Regions from separate parts of the Bacillus sp. NEAU-Y102 genome, predicted to be linked through region 2. Evidence: riboswitches for the same ligand, from Rfam matches in the RefSeq annotation. Region 2 holds a riboswitch; the other holds the start of a gene.

Region 1 (12,179 bases), on a different contig from region 2:
GATAGATGCCGTATTTATAATGACATCTCCTTTCTTCAAATGAGAAAGTGCGGCTTTCGCAACGTGAAAATAAGAAAAAATATTAATACGAAAAGTCTTTTCTAGCTGTTCTGCTGTAATATACTCTAGTCCTTGCTGCGGATATTGCTGCGCGACATTATTTACTAAAACCTGTAAACTACCTAGCTGCTGGACGGTCTCTTGAACAACATCTTTACAATGCTGTTCATCACTTAAATCACCCGGCAACAATACACACTTTACTCCTTCTTTTTCAACACGTTGTTTCGTCTCATTTGCATCTTCTTCCTCATCTAAATAAGCAATCGCAATATTTGCTCCCTCTTTCGCAAAAGCGATGGAAACAGCTCGTCCAATCCCACTATCTCCCCCTGTAATTAATACATTCTTTCCTTTTAACTTTTCGCTACCTTTATAATTTGAATCTTCAAACTGCGGAAGTGGATTCATTAATGATTCAATACCAGGCTGTTTATTTTGATGTTGCGCTGGCATTGTTACAAAGTTTTTTTGCTGTGGCATAGCTTCTTTCAACTCCTTTTCCTTATAATGTGCATAATAAAAACTGAAATTCACACATCAAGTTACGATTAATATTCGAATTTAAGACACAAAATATGAATTGTTGTAAACTTTTTATACAAAACTATTGCAAAATAGTTAAAAAACGAATATTATATATAACTGTTGTGAAAATTATTCGTAAACAGAAAGGATGTTTATATGTTTAACCTTTCAAAACATAAAACTTCTATTAAAACTGAAATTATGGCAGGTATTATTACCTTCTTAACAATGGCATATATCATTGTCGTAAACCCAGTCATCCTTGGGGATGCAGGTGTTCCATTTGAACAAGCATTTACAGCAACAATTATCGCTGCTGTTGTCGGAACATTATTTATGGCGATCTTTACAAACTTACCAATCGCAATTGCACCAGGTATGGGATTAAATGCTTACTTCTCTTACTCTGTTGTAAAAGCGCATGAAGGCATGACTTTCGCAATTGCATTCTCTGCTGTATTCGTAGCAGGTATGATTTTAATTTTGCTATCATTTACATCTTTCCGTACAAAATTAATGGAAGCAATTCCTGAAAACTTAAAACATGCAATTACTGCTGGTATTGGGCTATTTATCGCCTTTATCGGTTTACGTTTAACAGGTATCGTTACAAAAAATGATGCAAACTTAGTTGGACTTGGTGATCTTCACTCTGCTCCAGTTCTACTAGCATTAGCTGGACTTGGAATTACTATTATCCTTATGTCTTTAAATGTAAATGGCGCACTATTTATCGGTATGCTATTAACTGGTATTATCGCTTTCTTCACAGGACAATTAACATTCTCAAACGGTGTTACATCAATGCCTGGATTACCAGAAGGAATTATCGTTTCCAATCCAATTACTGCTGTATCTGACGTAATTAACTACGGATTATACGGCGTTGTATTCTCATTCTTCCTTGTTACATTATTTGATACAACAGGTACATTACTTGGCGTTGCACAACAAGGTGGATTTATGAAAGACGGAAAGCTTCCAAAAGCAGGACGAGCTCTTCTATCTGACTCATTCTCAGCAACAATCGGTTCTATGTTCGGAACAACACCATCAACAGCTTACATTGAATCATCTGCTGGTGTTGCAGCTGGTGGTCGTACTGGTTTAACAACTGTTACAGTAGCTGTTCTATTCGCACTAGCAGCATTCTTCGGCCCATTAGTAAGTGCTGTTTCTGGTGTATCAGCTATTACTGCACCATCATTAATTATCGTTGGTAGTCTTATGATGGGTTCAGTTCGCCACATCGATTGGGACGCATTTGATGAAGCATTCCCAGCATTCTTAGTAATCTTAAGCATGCCACTTACATCAAGTATCGCAACAGGTATCGCACTTGGATTTATTTCATACCCACTTATGAAAGTGGCAAAAGGTAAATTCCGTGCTGTTCACCCACTTGTATATGTATTTGGAATTTTGTTTGCTTATCAATTAATTTTCTTACCACATTAAAATCCCTCATAAAGAGGGATTTTTTATTTATAAAAGAAAAGTAGAGCATCGAAATTAGATGCTCTACTTTTCTTTTGTTACTTTTAACACTTCTCATTTACTTGTAATTCTTTACTGTACTTTTGAATGAACACTGACGAAATAACCATTACCATCCCTACACTCAACCCAATAAGCTGATCTAGTAGCATTTCATCATGAATGAACCAGCGCAGTAAAAATACACCACCAAAAATAAGCAACATAGTAAATCCAGTATGTCTAAGACCTTTATATACATTTTCCATATGTATCACCTCTTCACATACTTTTATCCATATTATACCATAATCTAAAAACGTGTATAACCAACATTCGGTATTGAAACCAATAATAAAAAGACTGCAGAGAACTCCATCTCCACAGCCTAATTATTATTTTTGCAAAAACGCCTGCAAATCTGCAAACTGTCTCTTTGCATCTTCATAGCCTTGCTCATATAGATTTTGTAGTTTTGCTGTATCTTTTTCCATACGATCTACTTGAAGCGGCACTTCTGGACGAATAACAAATAAATTCCCAGCTTGTTCTTCTTTTTCAATGTAGTGAAGTGTTTCATTATACACTTCATAACGATTCAGCATCGTGTTAACAAGGTTCGGATATTTTTTATAAGCTTTCGCTGCAACCCATCCAAACTTTGATTTTTTCTTCGCGTAACCATGATTTCTCGTTAAAATAACGACTGATTTTTTAAAACCATCTTCCTGTGCTTTACGAACTGGAATTGGATCCGAAATCCCGCCATCTAATAATTGCTTACCACGGTAATTTACTACAGGTGCAATGAAAGGCAATGAACTAGATGCTTGTAATAAATTTAGTGCATCATCATTCGTTCCTTCTTTTTCAAAATAAACAGACTGTCCTGTTTCACAATCTGTCGTTCCTACAAGGAAACGCTCTTGGCTATTAAAGTATGTTTCAAAATCAAACGGAACATGCTTTTCTGGAATCTCATGAAAAATGAACTCCATATCGAATAACTGGCGTTTTCTCCATAAATTTTTATACGATAAGTATTTTGGGTGTGATGCATAATCAATATTTACTGTTTTATTTCTATTTCTTTGTCTGGAAAGATACGACGCTGCATGACAAGCACCAGCTGATACACCGATTACATATGGAAAATATAAATCTTGTTCCATAAAGTATTCTAATATCCCGCCCGTGTACACACCACGCATACCGCCGCCTTCTAATACTAACCCCGTATTTTCAAGCATGTTACTCTCTCCTCTATATATATTGACTCTTTAATTATTCACCATGTTAAGTATCTTTTTCTATTATATATGAGTTCTTTCAGAAATTATATTCAAAAGACTTGAGAAAAAGGAGTTTTTTCTTCCAATTATATTTCCAAATGGTTGGAGACATCCTTTATAAATCTTTGAATAAAATCTTGCTCTTCTTTCGTATATCTATCTAAAAATAACAGCCACTTTTCTTCAGCTTGTTTATGTAATTTATCATGAGCTTTATATATTTCATTTCCGCTTTCCGTTAAACGGAAGAAGATTTCTTTTTGATTATCTAACATTTGCATCTTCTCAACGAATTTCTTTTGAAACAACTTTGTACAAATTTTAGAGATTGCACCCTTCGTCATTCCCATTTCTGTCGTAATAGCAGTTACATTCATCAAACCATTTTTCCCGATACACTCGATCACATGTAACTCAGATAAAGACATACCACTTATACCTGTCTCACGAAGAAATTTCTCATTTTGCCCTTTCAAATGTTCTTCTTTTTTATGCAAAAGTGTACGAATGTCCGAAAGTATTTCCATTTGTTTCGTTGCATAATCCAATCCGTTCGCCTCCTGAGTTTCTAAAGAAACAAATTAACTATATACCATTTTAAAATCATTTTTTCATATTTACAAGTGAGAAAATCATGTTAAAATAAATTTAGTTTCCAAGGAAACTAAATGACAAGGAGGTTAACAAGATGAAAAAATCCAAAATACATTTCATTTTATATGTCGTCTGTATGAGTGCCTTACTCGGTTCCTTCGCTCAAAATATTTACACGCCTATCTTGCCCATGATTCAAGGTTCTTTTCACACTTCTCTTTATCTTGTAAATGTAACAGTTTCCCTTTTCACATTCGTTCTTGCGATTATGCAGCTCATATATGGACCTTTGATTGATACAAGAGGGAGAAAATCTGTCCTTATCCCTAGTTTGATCATTAGTACAATTGGTTCAATCGGATGTGCTTTTTCAGCGAACATATATGTATTTCTATTTTTCAGAGCTGTTCAAGCTATAGGAATAGCAGCTATACCTGTAGTAGCAGCAACGATTATCGGCGATTTATTTGAAGGAAAAGAACGAGGAGAAGCAATGAGCCTGTATCAAATGTTACTTGCTCTTGCACCTGCGATCGGCCCTCTCATTGGTGGTTATCTAGGCAGTATAAATGGCCACGTATCCGTATTTCTCTTTTTATCTATACTTGGCATTCTCTTATTAACGATAAATATTTCACTACTTCCAGAAACAAAACCAACTGTAAGTAAACAACCGCAAGCAAAAAAGAATTACTGGTTTATCTTAAAAAATAAAACTGGATTTTCTATTACTCTTATTGGCTTCATTCAATTTTGTATTTACTTTTGCTTCCTCGTTTTTTTACCGAGCATTTTAACAAATTCATTTCACTTAACTGCAAGTAAAATTGGCCTTATATTTGTACCAATGTCCCTTTCTATTATGTTAGGAAGTTATTGCTACAAGCTTTTGCAAAAACGCCTCACAACAAAGCAAGCTTTATTCATCACTAGTTTCTTCAATATTATATGTGTCACTTTATTCTCTTTCACATATAGCATCAATATCCCATTCACCATTATCGTTACATCTTTATACGGTTTTAGTATGGGACTTTCTATGCCAACTCACACTACTTTATTAACGGAAGAATTCGTACAAGAACGCGCAACAGCCATCGGTATGTATAACTTCATACGCTATCTCGGTATGGGCACAGGGCCACTTGTAGGTGGATTTCTTGTATTTAATCAAAATTACTTTTGGATTTTCTTCCTAGGTGCAATTACATTTCTATTTATCATTTTATGCGCACTGAAAATGCTACGTTTTCAGGCTGTACAAAAAGCAAAATAGAGACCTATAGATGGTCTCTATTCTAAACTCTTTGATCTGCAACGATATGAATATCAATATACTTCGTTTCTCTCATAATTTCATTTACAATTGAACCTTTTCGAATTTCTTCCCACCTTGTTCTTGCTGATTGTCCGAGTAAAATTTGCGTTACTTGTAGTCTTTTCGCAACTTCAATAATAACATCCGCTGGCTTTCTTCCTTTTGCCTCTTCTAAAACAAAACTCGCATCAAATTGATTCGTTAACGACTTCCACTCTTCAATCGTCTGCTTTTTCCCAGCTGAAATAGAATCTATATTTTCCCTCTCAACGTTTAATACGTACAATTCAGCATTTAACCGATCAGCCATGCGCCATCCCCGTCGTATTAATTTCTCCGCTGTCGAACTGTATTGTACACAAACAAGAATTTTTTCTTTTACACCAATCGGTTCTATTACTGTTTGGCTAATTTTCTCGTCCATATCATCTGCCACTTCCCGAAGTGATAATTCTCTTAGTGCCCCTAAATTATTAAGCGTAAAGAAATTTTGTAAGCTTTGCTCTATTTTTTCTTCCTTATATATCTTTCCATCTATTAACCTCTTCCTTAATACTTCCGGCGTTGCATCAACGAGCTGAATTTCATTTGCTTTTTGTAAAATAAAATCTGGAATACGTTCTCGCACTTTAACATTCGTAATTTGAGCAACAATGTCATGAACACTTTCTAAATGTTGAATATTAAAAGCTGATAAGACGGATATACCGGCATCTAGCAATTCCTGTACATCCATATAACGTTTCTTATTTTTAGATCCAGGAATATTGCTATGCGCAAGTTCATCCACAACAACGACTTGCGGTGCACGTTTTATAATTCCTTCCACATCGAGTTCATAAAATACTTTCCCTTTATACTCTATTTCTTTTAAAGGAACTTTTTCTAAATCAGCAATTGCTTCTTCCGTCTCTTTTCTACCGTGCGTTTCAATTAAACCAATTACAATATCCGTACCATCCTTTTTCATTTCTCTTGCATCAAAGAGCATTTTATAACTTTTTCCTACTCCTGGAGCCGCTCCTACATATAACTTTAACTTCCCGCGGTTTTGCTGACGAATATATTCTAAATACTCTTCTGGTGTTCGCCTTTGAAAAGTTGGTTTATAGTCATCCGCATACAAAACACTCACAACCTTTCTTTCGAAACAACGCTACCTCAATCCGTTAGATTGAGGTAGCGTTGTTTCTATTTCAGTAGTTTCTGCAATTCTAAATTTAACTTTAAAACGTTTACGCGGTTCTCTCCAAATAAGCCAAGTGCAGCACCTTCTGTTTGATCTTTAATCAACTGATTTAGCGTTTCTTTCGGAATATTCGTTAATTTAGAGATACGATCCACCTGCACAGAAGCTGCCTGCGGACTAATATCAGGATCTAGCCCTGAACCTGAATTCGTCACTAGATCAATCGGCACTTCTGTTACCGGAACAGCCCGATTTTGTTTCTTCCACTCTTCAATACTTTTCTCTACTCGTTTCTCTAAATCTGGATTAGATGGTGCATAGTTATTTGAACCAGATGCTTCAGCCTTATATTCAATACTAGAAACACGCCCTTGAAAATAACGTGGATCCGTGAAGTTTTGACCAATTAATTTAGAACCAATCACTTCATTTTTATCATTATATATTAGACTTCCATCCGCATTATCCTTCATTACTGCTTGTGCAATACCAGTAACAATAAGCGGATATACAAGCCCGCACAACACTAAAAATGTAAAAGTAATACGGATAATTGGTGATAGTATACTTTGTTTCTTCGCCATCTTTTTCCCCTCTTCCTTATATGAACAAGCCGACAATTATATCAATTACTTTAATTCCAATGAATGGTACAATCACTCCGCCAAGTCCATAAATAAGTAGGTTTCGGCCAAGTAGTGCATTCGAACTCATTGGTTTATATGCGATACCTTTCATCGCCAATGGAATGAGTAATGGAATAATAACTGCATTAAATAGTAATGCTGATAAAATCGCTGACAGTGGTGATGTTAGTTTCATAATGTTTAATGCCTCCATTTGCGGAATCGCAAGTGTAAACATCGCTGGAATGATTGCAAAATATTTTGCAATATCGTTCGCAATACTAAACGTCGTTAACGCACCACGCGTCATTAACAATTGCTTACCAATCCCTACAACCTCAATAATTTTTGTCGGGTTCGAATCTAAATCAATCATATTCGCTGCTTCTTTCGCAGCTGTCGTACCACTATTCATCGCTAATCCAACGTCAGCCTGCGCTAATGCCGGCGCATCATTTGTACCATCACCTGTCATCGCTACAAGTTTCCCTTTATCTTGCTCTGCTTTAATAACCGCAATTTTATCTTCTGGCTTACACTCAGCAACAAACTCATCTACCCCTGCTTCTTTTGCAATCGTTGCTGCTGTTAACGGGTTATCACCTGTACACATAACCGTTTTAATCCCCATTTGGCGCAATTGTTCAAAACGCTCACGCATACCTGGCTTTACTGTATCCTTTAAATAAATTAAACCGTAAATACGATTATCCACTGCAACTACAAGTGGTGTCCCGCCCTCTTTGGAAATGGAATCTGCTTTTTGATTTACATCTTTCGGAATCGTTCCACCTTGTGACCTAACCCATTCAATTACGCTACCTACAGCACCTTTTCTCACTTTCGTTCCGTCCTGTAAATCCACACCACTCATTCTCGTTTCTGCTTTGAACGGAACAAAATCACCTTGCTCTGCAATTTCTCGATTATATGATATAGCTTTCGTTTTTACATATTCTATAACTGATCGACCTTCTGGTGTTTCATCTAAAACTGAACTAATCGCGGCCCATTTCCCTACTTGCTCAATCGTCTCATTTCCTACAGGAAGCAATGTATGTGCCATTCGGTTCCCGAAAGTAATCGTACCTGTTTTATCTAAAATGATTGTATTAATATCACCCGCAGCTTCTACTGCTTTACCCGACATCGCTAACACATTGAACTTTGTCACGCGGTCCATCCCGGCAATACCAATTGCTGATAATAAACCACCAATTGTCGTTGGAATTAAACAAACTAACAACGCTACAAGTACAGCTGTATCAATTTGAAATCCTAAATAGTTTGTAAAAATCGGCAACGTCACAACAACGATTAAGAAAATAAGCGTTAAACTCGTTAATACTGTATTTAAAGCAATCTCATTCGGCGTTTTTTGACGAGCAGCTCCTTCTACTAACGAAATCATTTTATCAATAAATGATTCACCAGGATTACTCGTAATGACAATTGTAATCTCATCACTTACGACCATCGTCCCGCCTGTTACGGAACAAAAATCGCCGCCCGCTTCTTTTATTACAGGAGCTGATTCCCCTGTAATTGCAGATTCATCTACAGATGCTAACCCTTTGATTACTTCGCCATCATTCGGAATCATTTCTCCTTGTTTTACGATAACAACGTCACCTTTTCTCAGATCAGTTGCTGAAACTTGGACAATGTCTCCATTTTCTTTTACAACATTTGCAAACACATCTTTCTTCGACTGCTTTAAAGAATCGGCTTGCGCTTTACCACGACCTTCTGCTAATGCTTCTGCAAAATTCGCAAATAAAACTGTAAATAATAGAATGAGAGAAACTGTTATATTAAACCAACCTGGTATACTACTAGAACTACTTGGAAGAAAAGATAAAATGAACGTAATGATAAATCCAATTTCCACAACGAACATAATCGGATTCTTTATCATGACTTTCGGATTCAATTTCGCAATGGATTGCTTCATCGCATGTGTTACGATATCACGATCCATCGTTTTCGCTTGTCTAACTTCATCTTCTACAGCATGTATTTGTGACTCATTTAATTGTTTTTCTTTTACTACTACCGGTCTCATCATTTACCCTCCATTACTTCAATGTAAGAAATTCTGCAATTGGTCCGAGTACTAACATCGGGAAGAATGTTAATGCACCAACAATTACAATTGTTCCGATAAAGATACCACCAAATAAACTATTATCTGTACGGAACGTTCCGACTGTTTCTGGCACTACCGTTTTTTCTTTCAACGAAGCTGCCACAGCTAGCATCGTAATTAAACTGAAGTAACGTCCTAAAAACATAACTAAACCAGTCGTAATATTCCAAAACGGTGTATTATCTCCTAATCCTTCAAATCCAGATCCGTTATTCGCAGCTGACGATGTATATTCATATACAACTTGCGTTAAACCGTGGAAACCGGAATGAGAAATAGCATCCGTCCCTAAATTTGTTGAAAGAGCTAATGCCGAAAAGCCTAAAATGAGCAATGGATGAAATAGTATCGTGACCGCAATTAATTTCATTTCCTTACCTTCAATCTTTTTACCTAAAAACTCTGGTGTCCGTCCAACCATTAACCCAGATATAAACACTGCAATAATTGCATACATAATAATATTTACAAAACCTGCTCCAACGCCGCCATATACTGTGTTTAACATCATATTTACAAGTGGAACTAAACCGCCAATTGGTGTTAACGTATCATGCATCGTATTAACGGCGCCTGTTTCAGCAGCTGTCGTTACCGTTGCGTATAGTGAAGAAAATACTGTTCCAAATCGTACTTCTTTCCCTTCTGTACTTCCTTGTACATGTTCGATACCCATTCCATTTAATGCCGGATTCCCGTTTAGTTCAGATGTCGTAATTGTTATAAATCCTAGTAGAAACACCATGAATAGTGATACGAAGAGAATACGACCTTGTTTTTTATTTCCTACCATTCGTCCGTACGTAAATGGAAGTGCTGTTGGCAATAACATCATAAGCATCATTTGCAAAATATTACTCATTTGTCCTGGGTTTTCAAAAGGATGCGTAGAGTTTGCTCCGAAAAATCCACCGCCGTTATTTCCAAGTTCCTTAATGGAAACGAATGATGCAACAGGCCCACGTAATATACTTTGTTTTGCCCCATCAATCGTTTGTGCTGTAACCGCTCCATCTAACGTTTGCGGTACACCAAGTGCGACAAAGACTAGCGCCGCAATAAATGCGATAGGAAGAAACACTCTCGTTAGTGCTCTCGTAAAATCAACGAAAAAGTTACCAAGTTCTTTTCCAGCGAGCCCTCTTATAAATGCCATAACGAGTGCTAATGTCGTTGCCGGTGCTGCAAACATTAAAAATGTAATTCCGATTAATTGTGATAAATAAGATAAACCATTTTCACCGCTATAATGCTGTAAGTTTGTATCAGCCATAAAACTAATTGCTGTATTAAAAGCGAGCGTAGGCTCCATTCCTTCAATATGTGCTGGATTTAGCGGCAACACACCTTGTAATCTGAAAATGAAATATACGACAACAATCATAAATCCATTGAGTAAAACTAATGATAATGCGTACTGTTTCCACGTTTGATTGTATTCTTTTACACCCGTAATTTTAAAAATAAGTTTTTCAAAAGGGCCGAATACTTTATCTAGCATTTTGCTACCTTGAAAAGCTTTTTCTAAATAAATCCCCATTGGCTTTGCTACTAAAATAAACAAGAGCATTGTAATAATGACTGCAACCCAAATCATAATGAATGATTCCCCCTAATTAAAACTTCTCTGGATTTAATAATGCATACACTAAATACACTGTAATTGCTGCGACTATAACCGATAAGACAATCATCATGATTGCTTTCCTTCTTTCACAACTTTATCTGACCAACTTGCAAGACTTGCCATCGATGCAACTAATAAAATAAAAATCCCGACCATTACAACATCTAACATAACTATCCCTCTCTTCATTTTGTTAAAATTTACCATTTAAATATTAAAAAAGAACACTGAGCTCTACTCAGTGTTCAAAAAATGAACAACAAAAAGTAAACCTCCTCTCTAAACGCTTACGAGGTTAGCTGTCGGATTCGGGCCTAAAGAGTAGCCCTACTTTCAAAACTGAAAGATTCACCCCAAGTGACGATGCACAAAATTGGTTCCCCCGCTCCATTTCTGGAACTCAGCGATTTTAGGTTTTTTTGGAAATTTTATGAATGATTTATGAGAGTAAATATACTCCTCTATATTTCACTTGTAAAGGGGTAAATTACTGAAAATAAGAAAATATCCATCTATTTAAACGCTTACATTGAGTATTATTAATATTCTTTCATCTATTTACTCGTCTTTTCTTTCATTTTCACAGAAATGATCTTTTCAATACGAAATAAAAAGAGCGAATGACATAAAGTGCATAGCTTGTTGCACTTAGCATTCGCTCTTTTTATTTCACTATTTATTCTCCTCGTAAAAAAGCACGTAAATTTCTCCCGCGAATATAAACCTGTGACAATTCTGCATGTAGCTGCTCATATTCGGTAATATCCACCTCTAAATACAAAGCATCTTTTGATGGTAATATAATATACGGCCCTGGAAAAAGGGGATCGATCTGAACCAATTCTTGAACTCGCTCTACCGATACTGCCCAACGATTTGCTATATCTCCAAGTAATAGTACCTTCATCATTTCTTCCCCCGCTCTATTCAAAAAATAAAAAAGAAATATTATCACAATTTGTAAACACGACAAACTTAGCTCCAATTGTTTCATAGAGCCTCGCTGGATATCGTTTATTCCTTGTAACAACAGTAATAGGTGCTTGAAAAGAAAAGCGAATGTGTTCTGTGAAAAAACTAACGATTGGAAGCTCATCCCCTAGTAAAATCACCTTCTTAATACACTCAAAAATACTAGTAAAGTCCTGCTCCTTACTGCAACTATAAGTCCAATCAAACCCACAATTCCTAACTTCAGCCGCTATCTCTTCATTTGCCGTAAAAATAATTAACTCATGTTGAAATGATACTAGATCTCTTAAACTATCTACCTTACTTTCTTCTCCAACACAAATAAGTGTTAGTTCCATGTACCTCATC
Region 2 (12,179 bases):
ATATATTACATAAAAATATTATTCATTTTAAACTAAACAACATACGTAAATATGAAATTTCGTTTTGTTTTCATATATGTTTTGTACTGTAAGGTCATTTAAACACAGCTGTTTATATAACGTAAAGAAGTATTTTCATTCCCTTTATTTTCAAGCTTTCGTGTCCTTATTTCAAAATATAATCCGATTCACTTTATAGATTGAAATATCTACATATCACAACAGAAAACACTACTTGAAAATAACTGATAAAATTATATAAATATAATTTTCGAGCCCATATGCAATTATGCATAGCATATACACAAAAAGGATAGCTTCATTTTCACGAAGCTATCCTTAAAAAATCTTCTTATTTTTTCAAATGATATGGAACTGTCGTAATAACAACATTTCTTTTATAAAGTAAATACGCACGTATGAGTAAACTGGATTGATTATGAAGAATGTTATGCCAACCTTTTTTCGGAATGAACTGTGGTATAACGACCGTAACGCGGTAATTCGATTCACTTGCCTTATATTGCACTGTATCGATGAACTTCGTTAGCGGCTGGATAATACTTCTATAATGAGAATGTAATGTAACAAGCCTAACTTCAGGTTGCCACTTTTTCCATTTCTCTTCAAATTTCTTTTCCTCTTCCCTGTCAAAAGCAACATATACAGCAATAACTTGATCTGCCGAAAGAGCCTTAGCATAGTTCAATGAATTTTCTACTACGTGAGTCATACCAGCTACCGGAACGACGATTACATTTCCCTTAATCGGAACAAGTGGTTCACAAGTTTTTAAACTTAACTGATCACCTACCGCATCATAGTGCTTCTTAATTCTGTGGAATAAGAATATGATTGCAGGTAAGAAAATAAGTATCGACCAAACTTGTGCAAATTTAGTTAAAAAGAACATGCTCATTACGATAAAACTAATAACTGCACCAATTAAATTAACCGTTAATCTTAAAGCCCATCCTTCAGGTTTTTCCCGAAGCCATTTTAATACCATCCCTGTTTGAGAAAGTGTAAATGGAATAAATACACCTACTGCATATAGTGGAATTAAATGTTCTGTTTGTCCTTGGAAAGCTACAATTAAAATAATCGAAGCAACTCCAAGTATAATAATACCGTTTGAGTAACCTAAACGGTCTCCTCTAATCGTAAACATTCTCGGTATGAATTTATCTTTTGCAAGGTTAACCGCTAATAAAGGAAATGCAGAATAGCCTGTATTAGCAGCGAGAATTAATATTAAAGCTGTTGTACCTTGTATGAAATAGTACATGAAATTACGTCCAAATGTTTGTTCAGCAATTTGAGAAACAACTGTTACTTCTTTACTCGGAGTCACTCCGTAATAATAAGCTAAAAATACAATTCCTGAAAATAACACAGCAAGTAATGCACCCATTGCAAGCAATGTTTTTGCAGCATTGTTTGGCGCAGGATCTTTAAAGTTCGGAATTGCATTTGAAATTGCTTCAACACCTGTTAAAGCAGAACTACCTGATGCAAATGCTCTTAGTAATAAAAATAAACTAATTCCTGCAACTGGTGTTCCAATCGGCGCATGTAAAGTAGGTGAAACATGACCAGTTAAAATATTATATATGCCCACACCAATTAATATAAATAGTGCTAAAACGAATAAATAAACAGGATATGCTAGCACGGAAGCTGATTCCGTTACTCCTCTTAAATTTAATATCGTAATTAATATAACAAATATAACCGCAATAATTACGTTATGTGCATGTAAGCTAGGAAACGCAGAAGTAATTGCATCTGTACCCGCGGACACACTTACCGCAACAGTTAAAATATAGTCAACTAATAAAGATCCTCCAGCAATTAAGCCTGGATTCATCCCTAAATTTTCTTTTGATACAACATACGCTCCCCCGCCATGCGGATAAGCAAAAATAATTTGACGATAAGATAAAATAAGGGCTGTCAATAATACTAATACCCCAACAGCGATCGGAATGGAATACCAATAGGCGATCGCTCCAACACCTGCTAAAGCAATTAAAATTTGCTCTGGACCGTAAGCAACTGATGACAATGCGTCAGAAGATAAAATAGCTAAAGCTTTCGTTTTATTAAGCTTTTGTTCTCCAAGCTCCGTTGATTTTAACGGTCTTCCAATTAAAAATCTTTTAATAGATGAAACCAATGCTGTCCACTCTCCAATAATTTTGTACGAACTTTTCTGCTTGTTACAGCCAGTAAACTATTTCTTCAGAAAACAAAAAATGTCTACAAGCCATAGCGAAATAGACTTGTAGACATTATTTTTTTTGTCGCACAAGCTCCACCTTCCTTCTCAATATAACGCTTACGAGGTTAGCTGTCGGATTCGGGCCTATGAGTAGCCCTACCTTTTTCAAGGATTCACCCCATCGGATTATGTACTAATCCGTAAAAACGGGTCCCCCGTACCATGCGGTTTCAGCGATTTAGAAAATTGAAACTGTGGATTATAATACTCCTTTATTTTCAAAAAGTAAACAAAAATTTTTAATAAGAAAAAAATTAAAATGATTGCGCATAATCCGCTGAGAAATATACATAATGAATACTAAAAAATCCACAAAGGAGACCCATATGTCTAAAGAAAAGAAGCCTATTTTTTCCGATTCATATTTAGATGCAGTAGCAAATGAAATTAATCAGTTATATGGTAAACGTGAACAGGAAATAAATTTGACAGATAGAACGAAAAGAAATAAATGATTTGTCATACAAAAAAATAAAAAAGATAGCAATACACTTATATATTGCTATCTTTTTTATTTTTTCATACATCTAATTCTATTACAGATTTGTTAAAGGTCATCTCTTCATACACCTTTAAATTTTGATATATAGTTCCTAATAATGGTGCCGCTATAGAAAATTTCTCTGCTACATCCAGTAAATATCCTTGCAAGTGCTTCCCTTCAATAAATGAACCCTTTTCCATATCACGCTGCATCGATGACTTCATATCATACGAAATTTTATCAATCGTTTTCATATGTTCCTGGGCAATATTTCCCTTTACTGGAGCTCCTAATACTCTCATGATTTGTACAGATTCCTCAAACACATTACGGATAAAATCACGGCCGCCTTCACTTTCACGGATTGGTCCAATTGGTGCACGCATTAACGTTGTCACACCTGACATTACAGTAATAAATAAATATTTATGCCACATATCTTGCGTAATATTTTCACTTAAAACAAAACTAGACTTCGTACCTGCAAATGCTTTAGAAATATGCTTTACTCTCTCTGAATTTTGAGACTTAATTTCTCCAAACACAAGTCTGTTGGCAGCACTAGTTTGTACAATTTCTCCTTGATCGTTTAATGTCGTCTCGATAAAGCATAAACCGCCAATTACTTTTTCTTCGCCGAATTCTTTTTGTAGTAGTGATAAATGAGCGATACCATTTAACAATGGAATGATTACAGTATTTTCGCCAACAAACGGCTTCAAATCTTGAATAGCCTCGTTTAAGTGATACGCTTTTGTTGAAAATAAAATGACATCAAATGGAGAAGTTCTCTCTTCTTTCGTTATTAATTTCGGTTGGAAGGAAAAATCCCCGTTAACACTTCGGATTACAAGTCCTCTTTCCTCTAATTGTTTTTTCCGTTTACTACGAACAAGAAATGTAACATCTTCTCCCTTTTCGACTAATCTGCCACCAAAAAACCCTCCGACTCCACCAGCGCCTAATACTAAAATCCGCATACAGCATCCCCCTTTTCAAAATACAATTTTACAACTTTTAGTATACATAACATTATACATGTCCTCTGCTAAATAAGCTGAATTTTCACTCTCAATTGAGTATAAAACAGTGGTTATTTTCAAATAAATTTGGGCATGTTGTTTCTATAGCATATATGGAAAGGAAACAATGTAGATGGAGGCAATACAAACAATTGAGGAAAAAGGTGTAGCAACAGCTATATTCCAATTTATATTCCCGTTTTCGTTTAAAACTGGATATGAACAAAATATGTTCCCTTTCTTACAAAAAAACGATTTTCGTCCTTTTCGGCTCGATCATCTCGATGATGAAAATACATATTATGGGGAGTTTAAAGTTTCACATCAAAATATGGAAGCATACTATCTCTCATTTACAAATAAAATTCTCTTTCCTCACTCAGAGCATCAAAAGGGCTTGCAACGTTATTCAAAAGATCTTAACTTAACTGGACATTTAACAACAAACCTTATTTCAATTCCATTCAAGATACACTCTATTGATGTAACACTTTGTCCTTATGAACTTGGCTTCTTAACAATTCGAACAGAAGTAAACACTGCTCCAAACATGACTTTATCTGAAGCAATCGAATTCGCAGATCGCTTCCGTGTACTTGAAACTAAAACTGATACAAATGAGTCTATTTGTATTGAATGTAACGGAAAAAAGTATTCCCAAGTTGAAAAATTCATTTTTGGTTATTTATTTCATGGCGTAACTGATTTCTTTGAAAAGAAGAGATTAAGAAGTTCATACTTTCAAACCTTCCCTTTCTTTGAAGACCAGAGAATGTACGTCCAAACTTTATTGTCACTAAAAGAAGGTATGGAACTTAATGAAGTGGATGTTTATCGTACTTCCAGTCTTTCCGGATTAACAAGTGATGGTAAGCCATATGTGAGTGCAAGTAACCTTCCTTACATTCATAACTATTTAAAAAAACACGCTTACCAGAGATGGGCTCCAAATCGTTATTTCATTATGGAAGAACATATTTTTACATGTGTAACAAATGAAGGAGAACGCGAAATCGATAAACTTGCTAGTCAAATGTACGGAGAATTTTATTACGCTTTATTATTAAACCTATTCCATAAAATTGTTTTATTAAAAATGGCAAACGCCTATGCTGAGCTAAATATTGAACAAGATACTAATGAAATAGAGAAATTAATTTATTCGATTAATTCGTTCACTGCTAATTATTTTTCTTTAGAATTAGTATCTCAATCACAAAGTGAAGATATTTTCTTCCGCTTAAGAAAACTTTTTAATATTGAGGTTTTATACTCGAACGCGAAACAAAATCTTGATAGTTTGTTTAAATATCAAGAAAATGTCGCCTCAAAAAAAGATAGTCTCTTATTATTAATTTTAACGCTCTACTCTGTAGTAGGCCAAATGTTAGGGTTTACTATGATCGATCTTCTAAGAAACACCGATTCAAACAAAATATCGTCACCTCTTGAATTTTTCGCTCTATTAATTGCGATTAGCGGCATTGTCATTTCACTTATTTTAGGGGCTCAAGGGTTATACCAATGGGCTGTGCAGCACAAAAGAAGAAAAGCATGGGTAAAACAAACTGTACTGTCTGCTGTAAAAGAAAAAGAGGATAAAAATTAAAGAAGGTTATTTCCAAATATGTGGTATGCTGCAGTAAATGAAATTTTTATCAGCGATTTTTCAAATATATCGAATTACCGACAAATGACAGAACCGTATAACAAAAAAGGTACTCCAAAATAAAGCTTGGAGTACCTTTTTATTATACGAATTCAGCTTACTTCCCTGCTTCGATTTTCTCTAATGCAGCAGCTACTTGCTCTTCCGTTAATTCATGTTGTATTACGTAGCGGTTACGTGGACTTACACGACATTTATGAGAACATGCACGTAAATATTTCGCTTCGTTTTCTTCAGAACATAAAATTTTCTTATTACATTCTGGATTTGAACAGTTTACATAGCGCTCACATGGTTCACCTGTAAAGTGGTCTTTACCAACGATAACATGTTCTTTTTGATTTACTGGTACAGCGATACGCTCATCAAACACGTAACATTGTCCATCCCAAAGCTCACCTTGTACTTCTGGGTCTTTTCCGTACGTTACAATTCCGCCGTGAAGCTGACTTACATCTTCATAACCTTCACGAACTAACCAACCTGAGAATTTCTCACAACGAATTCCGCCTGTACAATAAGTTAAAATCTTTTTACCTTCAAGTGTTTCTTTGTTTTCTCTAATCCAATCTGGTAATTCACGGAATGATTCAATATCAGGTTTAATCGCACCTTTGAAGTGTCCTAAATCAAATTCATAATCATTTCGTGCATCAATGATAACTGTATCTTCTTGTTTCATTGCCTCATAAAAATCTTTTGGCTCTAAATACTTCCCAGTTATTTCGTGTGGGTTAATGTCATCTTCTAGACGAAGTGTAACTAATTCTGGACGAGGACGTACGTGCATTTTCTTGAATGCATGCCCTTCTTCTTCATCTATTTTAAATACGATACCATCAAAACGTGGATCATTGTTCATTGCTTCCATGTATTTTTCTGTTTGCTCTACAGTTCCAGAACAAGTTCCGTTAATACCTTCTTTTGCTACAAGAATTCTTCCTTTTAATTCAAGTGAATTACAAAATTCTAAATGCTCTGCCGCGAATTCTTCTGGATTTTCAATTGTTGTGTACATGTAATATAGTAATACTCTGTATGGTTTTGTAGTTGCCAATGTATTTCTACCACCTATCTAATTTTTAAAATCATGTATAAGTTAACGTTCATATCAAAACATATATAATAAGAAAATGAATCCCATTTTCTTTTCTTTATACTATTTTCTATCAGTTAACAAAAATAAAAAAACAAGATTACACATCAAAACACTATGGTTATGTTGTAATCCCAATATATTATATATCATACAAATGCAATTCCATCAATTAATATGCTGTATTATCGGCTTTATGTTCACATAAATTTCAAAAACAGCCCTTTAATTCACTATGTTTCCCCATGTCATCACACCATAAACTCCCAATTCATTTTACATTATCACACCATCCATTGCATAAAGGCATATAATTTGCATTAAGGAAACTTTCGTGTTCAAATGAAATTATCACATAACATATTTAAATGTATTGAAATAATGAGTAAGAATAAATACAATAATTTCATCAAGTTAACATTTTAAAGGGGAAAACTACTATGAATAAAGATATAACAAAAGATGAACATCTCCCTTCTGAAAGTACAACTGTACAATCAGCTCACTTAGCTTTAAGTGGAGAAACAAAAGGCTGGAAAAGACTGTTACCATTTTTAGGGCCCGCTTTTATCGCGTCCGTTGCTTATATTGATCCTGGCAACTTTGCTACAAATATCGCAGCTGGTTCACAATATGGATATTTACTATTATGGGTTATATTCGCTTCTAACTTAATGGCTGTATTAATCCAAACTTTATCGGCTAAATTAGGAATTGCTACAGGAAACAATTTACCCGAAATAGCTCGTGAAAACTTTCCAAAGCCTGTGTCTATCGGCTTATGGATACAAGGTGAACTCGTTATTATGGCTACAGATTTAGCTGAATTTATCGGGGCAGCACTCGGATTGTATTTATTATTTGGAATACCTATGTTACCAGCTGCTTTAATTACAGCAGTCGGATCATTTATTATTCTTGAGTTTCAACGCAGAGGATTTCGCTCACTAGAAGCTATTATTACAGGGATGATCTTTATTGTAGTAATAGCATTTGGGATCCAAGTTTTTTATGCAAAACCAGAATTAAGTCCCCTTCTTTCAGGAATATTTATTCCGAAATTCCAAGGTGTAGACAGTATATTACTTGCAGCAGGGATTTTAGGTGCGACAGTTATGCCGCATGCAATATACTTGCATTCTGCATTAACACAACGCCGCGTGGTTGGAACAACTGACGAACAAAAGAAAAAGATTTTTCGTTTCGAATTTATCGATATTATTATTGCAATGGTTATCGCTGGAGCAATTAATGCAAGTATGTTAATTGTAGCAGCTGCACTATTCTTTAAAAACGGTATGCACGTTGAAGATTTAGATGTTGCTTACACTCAATTTACCAACTTAGTAGGTCCTGTATCGGCTGCATTATTTGGGATTGGACTTTTATCAGCAGGTTTATCAAGCTCTTCTGTCGGTACAATGTCAGGTGATATTATTATGCAAGGATTCATTCGCATGCATATTCCGTTATATTTACGTCGATTTATTACAATGATTCCACCACTAGTTATTATCGCTTTAGGTGTAAATCCAACTTACGCTCTCGTTATGAGTCAAGTCGTCTTATCATTTGGTATTGCATTTGCACTAGTGCCACTTATTATGTTTACAAGTAATAAAAAGATTATGGGTGCACTCGTTAACCACCGTATAACAACATTTATCGCATGGATAATTGCAGCACTCGTTATCATTTTAAATATTTTCTTACTGTATCAAACGTTTGTAGGGTAATGAAAAAAGGTATTCCAATTTTAATTTGGAATACCCTTTTTGGATGAAATGATTTTCTTCTACTTACCACTTATGTATGTCCCTCTTTCCGGCATCATGACACCATTTTCAGTTCGAAAGTAAAGTGGCAATCCTTCCGCAAAAAACATATTTACTTTGGACGGATCCTGCCTTTGATGATGAATATGCAAATGCGGCTCACTTGAACTTCCGGAGTTACCGACTTGAGCAAGAACCTCTCCTTCATTTACATGTTGGTCTTCCCTCACTTTAATTGAGCCTTTCTTTAAATGGGCAAGAATCAAAAATGTCCCTGATTCATCTAGTCGTAAATAAATATGATTCCCCGCCATCGACTGAAAATCATCCTCTCCTGGAACTACATCTTTTTCATCATTATTAATAGATACAACTGTTCCAGAAGCTGGTGCCATTACTTCTGCTCCATATATTCCATAATCCTCTAACATACTACTTTTCACTTCAGCAGGCGGCATAAGGATATCATATGCCCACCTTTCATTTGGTTTTATAACGTGATAGTTCGTTTCTAACCGATCACCACCCCAACCTATCAATGCTCGTTCATTCAAAGGAACACGAACTACTGCTTTAGGACTCATCGATTGTATATCTGCTGGATAAGCAATTCTACCTATATTAGCAAACCAACCGACAGGCCAAGCTCCAATGATAGAAAACAGAATAATTAAAAGTAGCGTTCTATCTATCCGCTTTCTAAAAATGCCGTTCAAAAAAAACATTATTACTGATCCTATTAAGAGAAAAACTGAAATTACACTAAAAGCCTGTATACTCCACCAAACAAAGACTGATGTAACACCATTAGCTACATAAATTAAACTCCAACTTATAATTAAAAAAGGAACTATAATTACTAATAAAAATTTCTTCCACATGTCGTATCCCTACTCTCATATCCTTTTTCTCAATGATACAAAGTAAAAATTACGACATATGAAAGAAATACTTACGACTTTCTTACTTTTTTATACTGCGGTAATTTTACAGTAAAAACTGTTTCTTTATCGTTACTACGTACAGTTATATCCCCTTGATGGAGCTGTGCTATACTTTTCGAAATTGCAAGTCCTATTCCTTTCCCACCCGTATGAGAGCTACGTGATTTTTCACTACGATAAAATTTCTCAAAAACGTAAGGAAGGTCCTCTTTCGGAATGCATTGTCCAAAATTTTTAATTTCTACTTCAACATTCATTGTTTTATTGGAAATTCCAATTGCAATTTCCTTTCCATCTTTTCCATACATAATACTATTACCTATTACATTTTCAAATAGTCTCACTATAAGTGCCACATCAACTTCTACATGTAGCACTTCATCACTTTTAATATAAAAGCTCATATTGGCATCATCTAATTGTGGTACAAAGTCAATCATGATTTGTTCAATTAATGCTTTCATATCTATTTCATCTTTATGTAATTCAATCTCTCTATAATTTATTTGACAGTATTCTAATAAATCATCTACTTGATTTTTTAATTCATAACTTTTTCGCTTTAATATACTTACATACTCTTCACATTCTTCTCCATTTGAATGAAGTTTATTTCCTAACAGGTCCGCATAACCTATTAAAGATGTAACTGGCGTTCGTAAGTCATGAGAAATATTACTAATCATTTCATTTTTCATTTCCTGTAATTTTTTTCCATTCTCAATAGACTCTTTTAAACTTTTCGCCATTCTATTAACATTTGCCGCTAGTTCACCAATCTCATCGCTTTTCGAAATAGGTATATGTATTTCAAAATTACCATCACTTATTTTCTTCACGTTCTTATTAATTTGAGATAATCTTTTCATCATCGTTTTTGTCATGAATGCAAAGTATGTTGTAGTAAAAATCAAAAAAACTATAAAATATAAAAATGAATATTTTTCCTCTAACGCAGTAACATGACTATATATATTTCCAATTACAATTTGAAACGCTATTATACTTACAGTTGCTAACAAAATGCTACATATGAATGCAATAAAAAACTTAGCTCTAATGCCTTGTAATGATTTAATCTTCAATTTTATATCCGACTCTCCAAACATTTTGAATAAACTTCGGCTCTTTTGGATTCTCTTCAATTTTATTTCTTAATCTTGCAATATGAACCATTACTGTATTATTACTTTCATAGGCTCTTTCTTTCCAAACGCTCTCATATATTTCTTCAATAGTGAACACACGATTCTTTGCAGCGGCCATTAAGTACAAAATATCATATTCAGTTTTCGTAAGATTCATTGTTTCTCCATATAACATTACTGTTCTCGACACTTCATCTATTTCTAAACCTCTAATATTTATTTTCTTTTCCATTACTTGAACAGCATTTTGGTTGAAATATGTATACCTTCTTAATTGAGCTTTCACTCTTGCGATAAATTCAATTGTACTGAACGGCTTCACAATATAATCATCTGCCCCAGTACTAAATCCAATTACCTTATCTACATCCGATGATTTCGCGCTTAAAAACATAATTGGTAAACTATGTTTCTCTCTAACCCTTCTACAAAGTTCTATACCATCCATTTGAGGCATCATAATATCCAAAATAGCAAGTTGAATACTGTTATTATTTATTATTTCTAAAGCCTCTTCTCCGTTATGAGCACTAAAAACTTTAAAACCTTCTTGCATTAGATTCACTTTTATAAATTGAACAATATCTTGATCATCATCTACAATTAAAATTGAATTTTTCTCCATATACAAACCTCTTTTTGAAATATATTCCACAATTAATTTTATCATAAATTAAAACCATACTCCCCTCTTGAATAATCTTTATTTTCAGACTAGATTATATAATAACAACACATTCTAGTTTCAAAAGAAATGGAGTGAAAGCATGTTTCCTATATTGAAAACAGACCGACTCATTTTAAGAGAACTTACCGAAGAAGATGCACCGCGTATATTACAATGCTTTTCTAATACTAATGTACTGCGCTATTATGGCCAAAAACCGTTACAAGATGTTGATCAAGTGAAACAAATCATTCATAACTTTAAGCTCAGTTACAATGCAAGAAACGGTATAAAATGGGGAATCGAATTAAAAGACAAGAAAGAACTCATCGGTACCATTGGTTTTCACGATTGGTCTTCTGAGCATAAACGAGCCAATATAAGTTATGCCTTTTTACCTGAACACTGGGGAAAAGGATATGCGACTGAAGCTGTTTCTGAGGTTATATCATACGGTTTCCATACGATTCATTTAAAGCGGATCGGGGCAATTGTATTTCTTGAAAATGAAGCTTCCAATAAAGTACTATTAAAATTAGGCTTTGAAAAAGAAGGCGTTCTAAAAAATTATATGTATCAAGATGATATCCCATATGATACGAATTTTTACGCTTTATTAAAATCGGTTTAATAGAATTCATGTGTAAAAAACCTTACTTTTAAAAAGTAAGGTTTTTTGTATTTATTCATTAGCAATATAAGCATTCTTATAAGTATAAACACCACCAAATTGATGTTTTTCAATCCCTTTTACATACTCCTTTTGTACATACGCTGAGCCAATATGATAAAGCGGCGCCACCGCAGCATCTTCTAATAATACCTGCTCGGCTTCTCGCAACGCTTCCCATCGTTTTTCCCTATCTAGTACAAAATCCGTTTTCGCTTTCTTTATTAATTCATCGTAACGAACATTAGAATAATTCATTTTATTATTCGGATTCCCTGTCGTAAATAACTCTAAATAACTAATTGGGTCTTTATAGTCAGGTCCCCAATTTGCCATAGTTATATCGTAATCACCTGTTTGTTCTAACTGTAATTTTTGCTTAAATGGCTGTTGTTTAATTTGTATCGTTAATCCATGCAA

Evidence for each region. Region 2 has a riboswitch for cyclic di-AMP ahead of ACYFX0_RS14590 (APC family permease). Riboswitches for the same ligand answer to the same signal wherever they lie in the genome.
Region 1: another riboswitch for cyclic di-AMP. It lies ahead of ACYFX0_RS26890 (SipW-dependent-type signal peptide-containing protein); the one in region 2 lies ahead of ACYFX0_RS14590 (APC family permease).

The regions. Positions count from the first base shown of each region.
Region 1 covers NZ_JBTWFK010000014.1:14,587-26,765, reverse strand. The annotation lists gene ACYFX0_RS26945 (SDR family oxidoreductase) at 1-543, opposite strand, end outside; gene ACYFX0_RS26940 (NCS2 family permease) at 745-2,046, shown strand; gene ACYFX0_RS26935 (hypothetical protein) at 2,130-2,333, opposite strand; gene ACYFX0_RS26930 (patatin-like phospholipase family protein) at 2,460-3,314, opposite strand; gene ACYFX0_RS26925 (MarR family transcriptional regulator) at 3,443-3,904, opposite strand; gene ACYFX0_RS26920 (MFS transporter) at 4,045-5,226, shown strand; gene kdpDN (KdpD-like non-kinase potassium sensor) at 5,249-6,403, opposite strand; gene kdpC (K(+)-transporting ATPase subunit C) at 6,460-7,041, opposite strand; gene kdpB (potassium-transporting ATPase subunit KdpB) at 7,058-9,148, opposite strand; gene kdpA (potassium-transporting ATPase subunit KdpA) at 9,162-10,829, opposite strand; gene kdpF (K(+)-transporting ATPase subunit F) at 10,849-10,926, opposite strand; gene ACYFX0_RS26890 (SipW-dependent-type signal peptide-containing protein) at 10,926-11,030, opposite strand; cyclic di-AMP (ydaO/yuaA leader) riboswitch at 11,130-11,275, opposite strand; gene ACYFX0_RS26885 (hypothetical protein) at 11,536-11,769, opposite strand; gene ACYFX0_RS26880 (hypothetical protein) at 11,783-12,169, opposite strand.
Region 2 covers NZ_JBTWFK010000005.1:113,849-126,027, forward strand. The annotation lists gene ACYFX0_RS14590 (APC family permease) at 353-2,179, opposite strand; cyclic di-AMP (ydaO/yuaA leader) riboswitch at 2,324-2,470, opposite strand; gene ACYFX0_RS14595 (hypothetical protein) at 2,611-2,739, shown strand; gene panE (2-dehydropantoate 2-reductase) at 2,804-3,748, opposite strand; gene ACYFX0_RS14605 (hypothetical protein) at 3,924-5,399, shown strand; gene trhO (oxygen-dependent tRNA uridine(34) hydroxylase TrhO) at 5,557-6,516, opposite strand; gene ACYFX0_RS14615 (Nramp family divalent metal transporter) at 6,996-8,291, shown strand; gene ACYFX0_RS14620 (M23 family metallopeptidase) at 8,351-9,211, opposite strand; gene ACYFX0_RS14625 (HAMP domain-containing sensor histidine kinase) at 9,283-10,383, opposite strand; gene ACYFX0_RS14630 (response regulator transcription factor) at 10,349-11,047, opposite strand; gene ACYFX0_RS14635 (GNAT family N-acetyltransferase) at 11,190-11,720, shown strand; gene ACYFX0_RS14640 (peptide ABC transporter substrate-binding protein) at 11,772-12,179, opposite strand, start outside.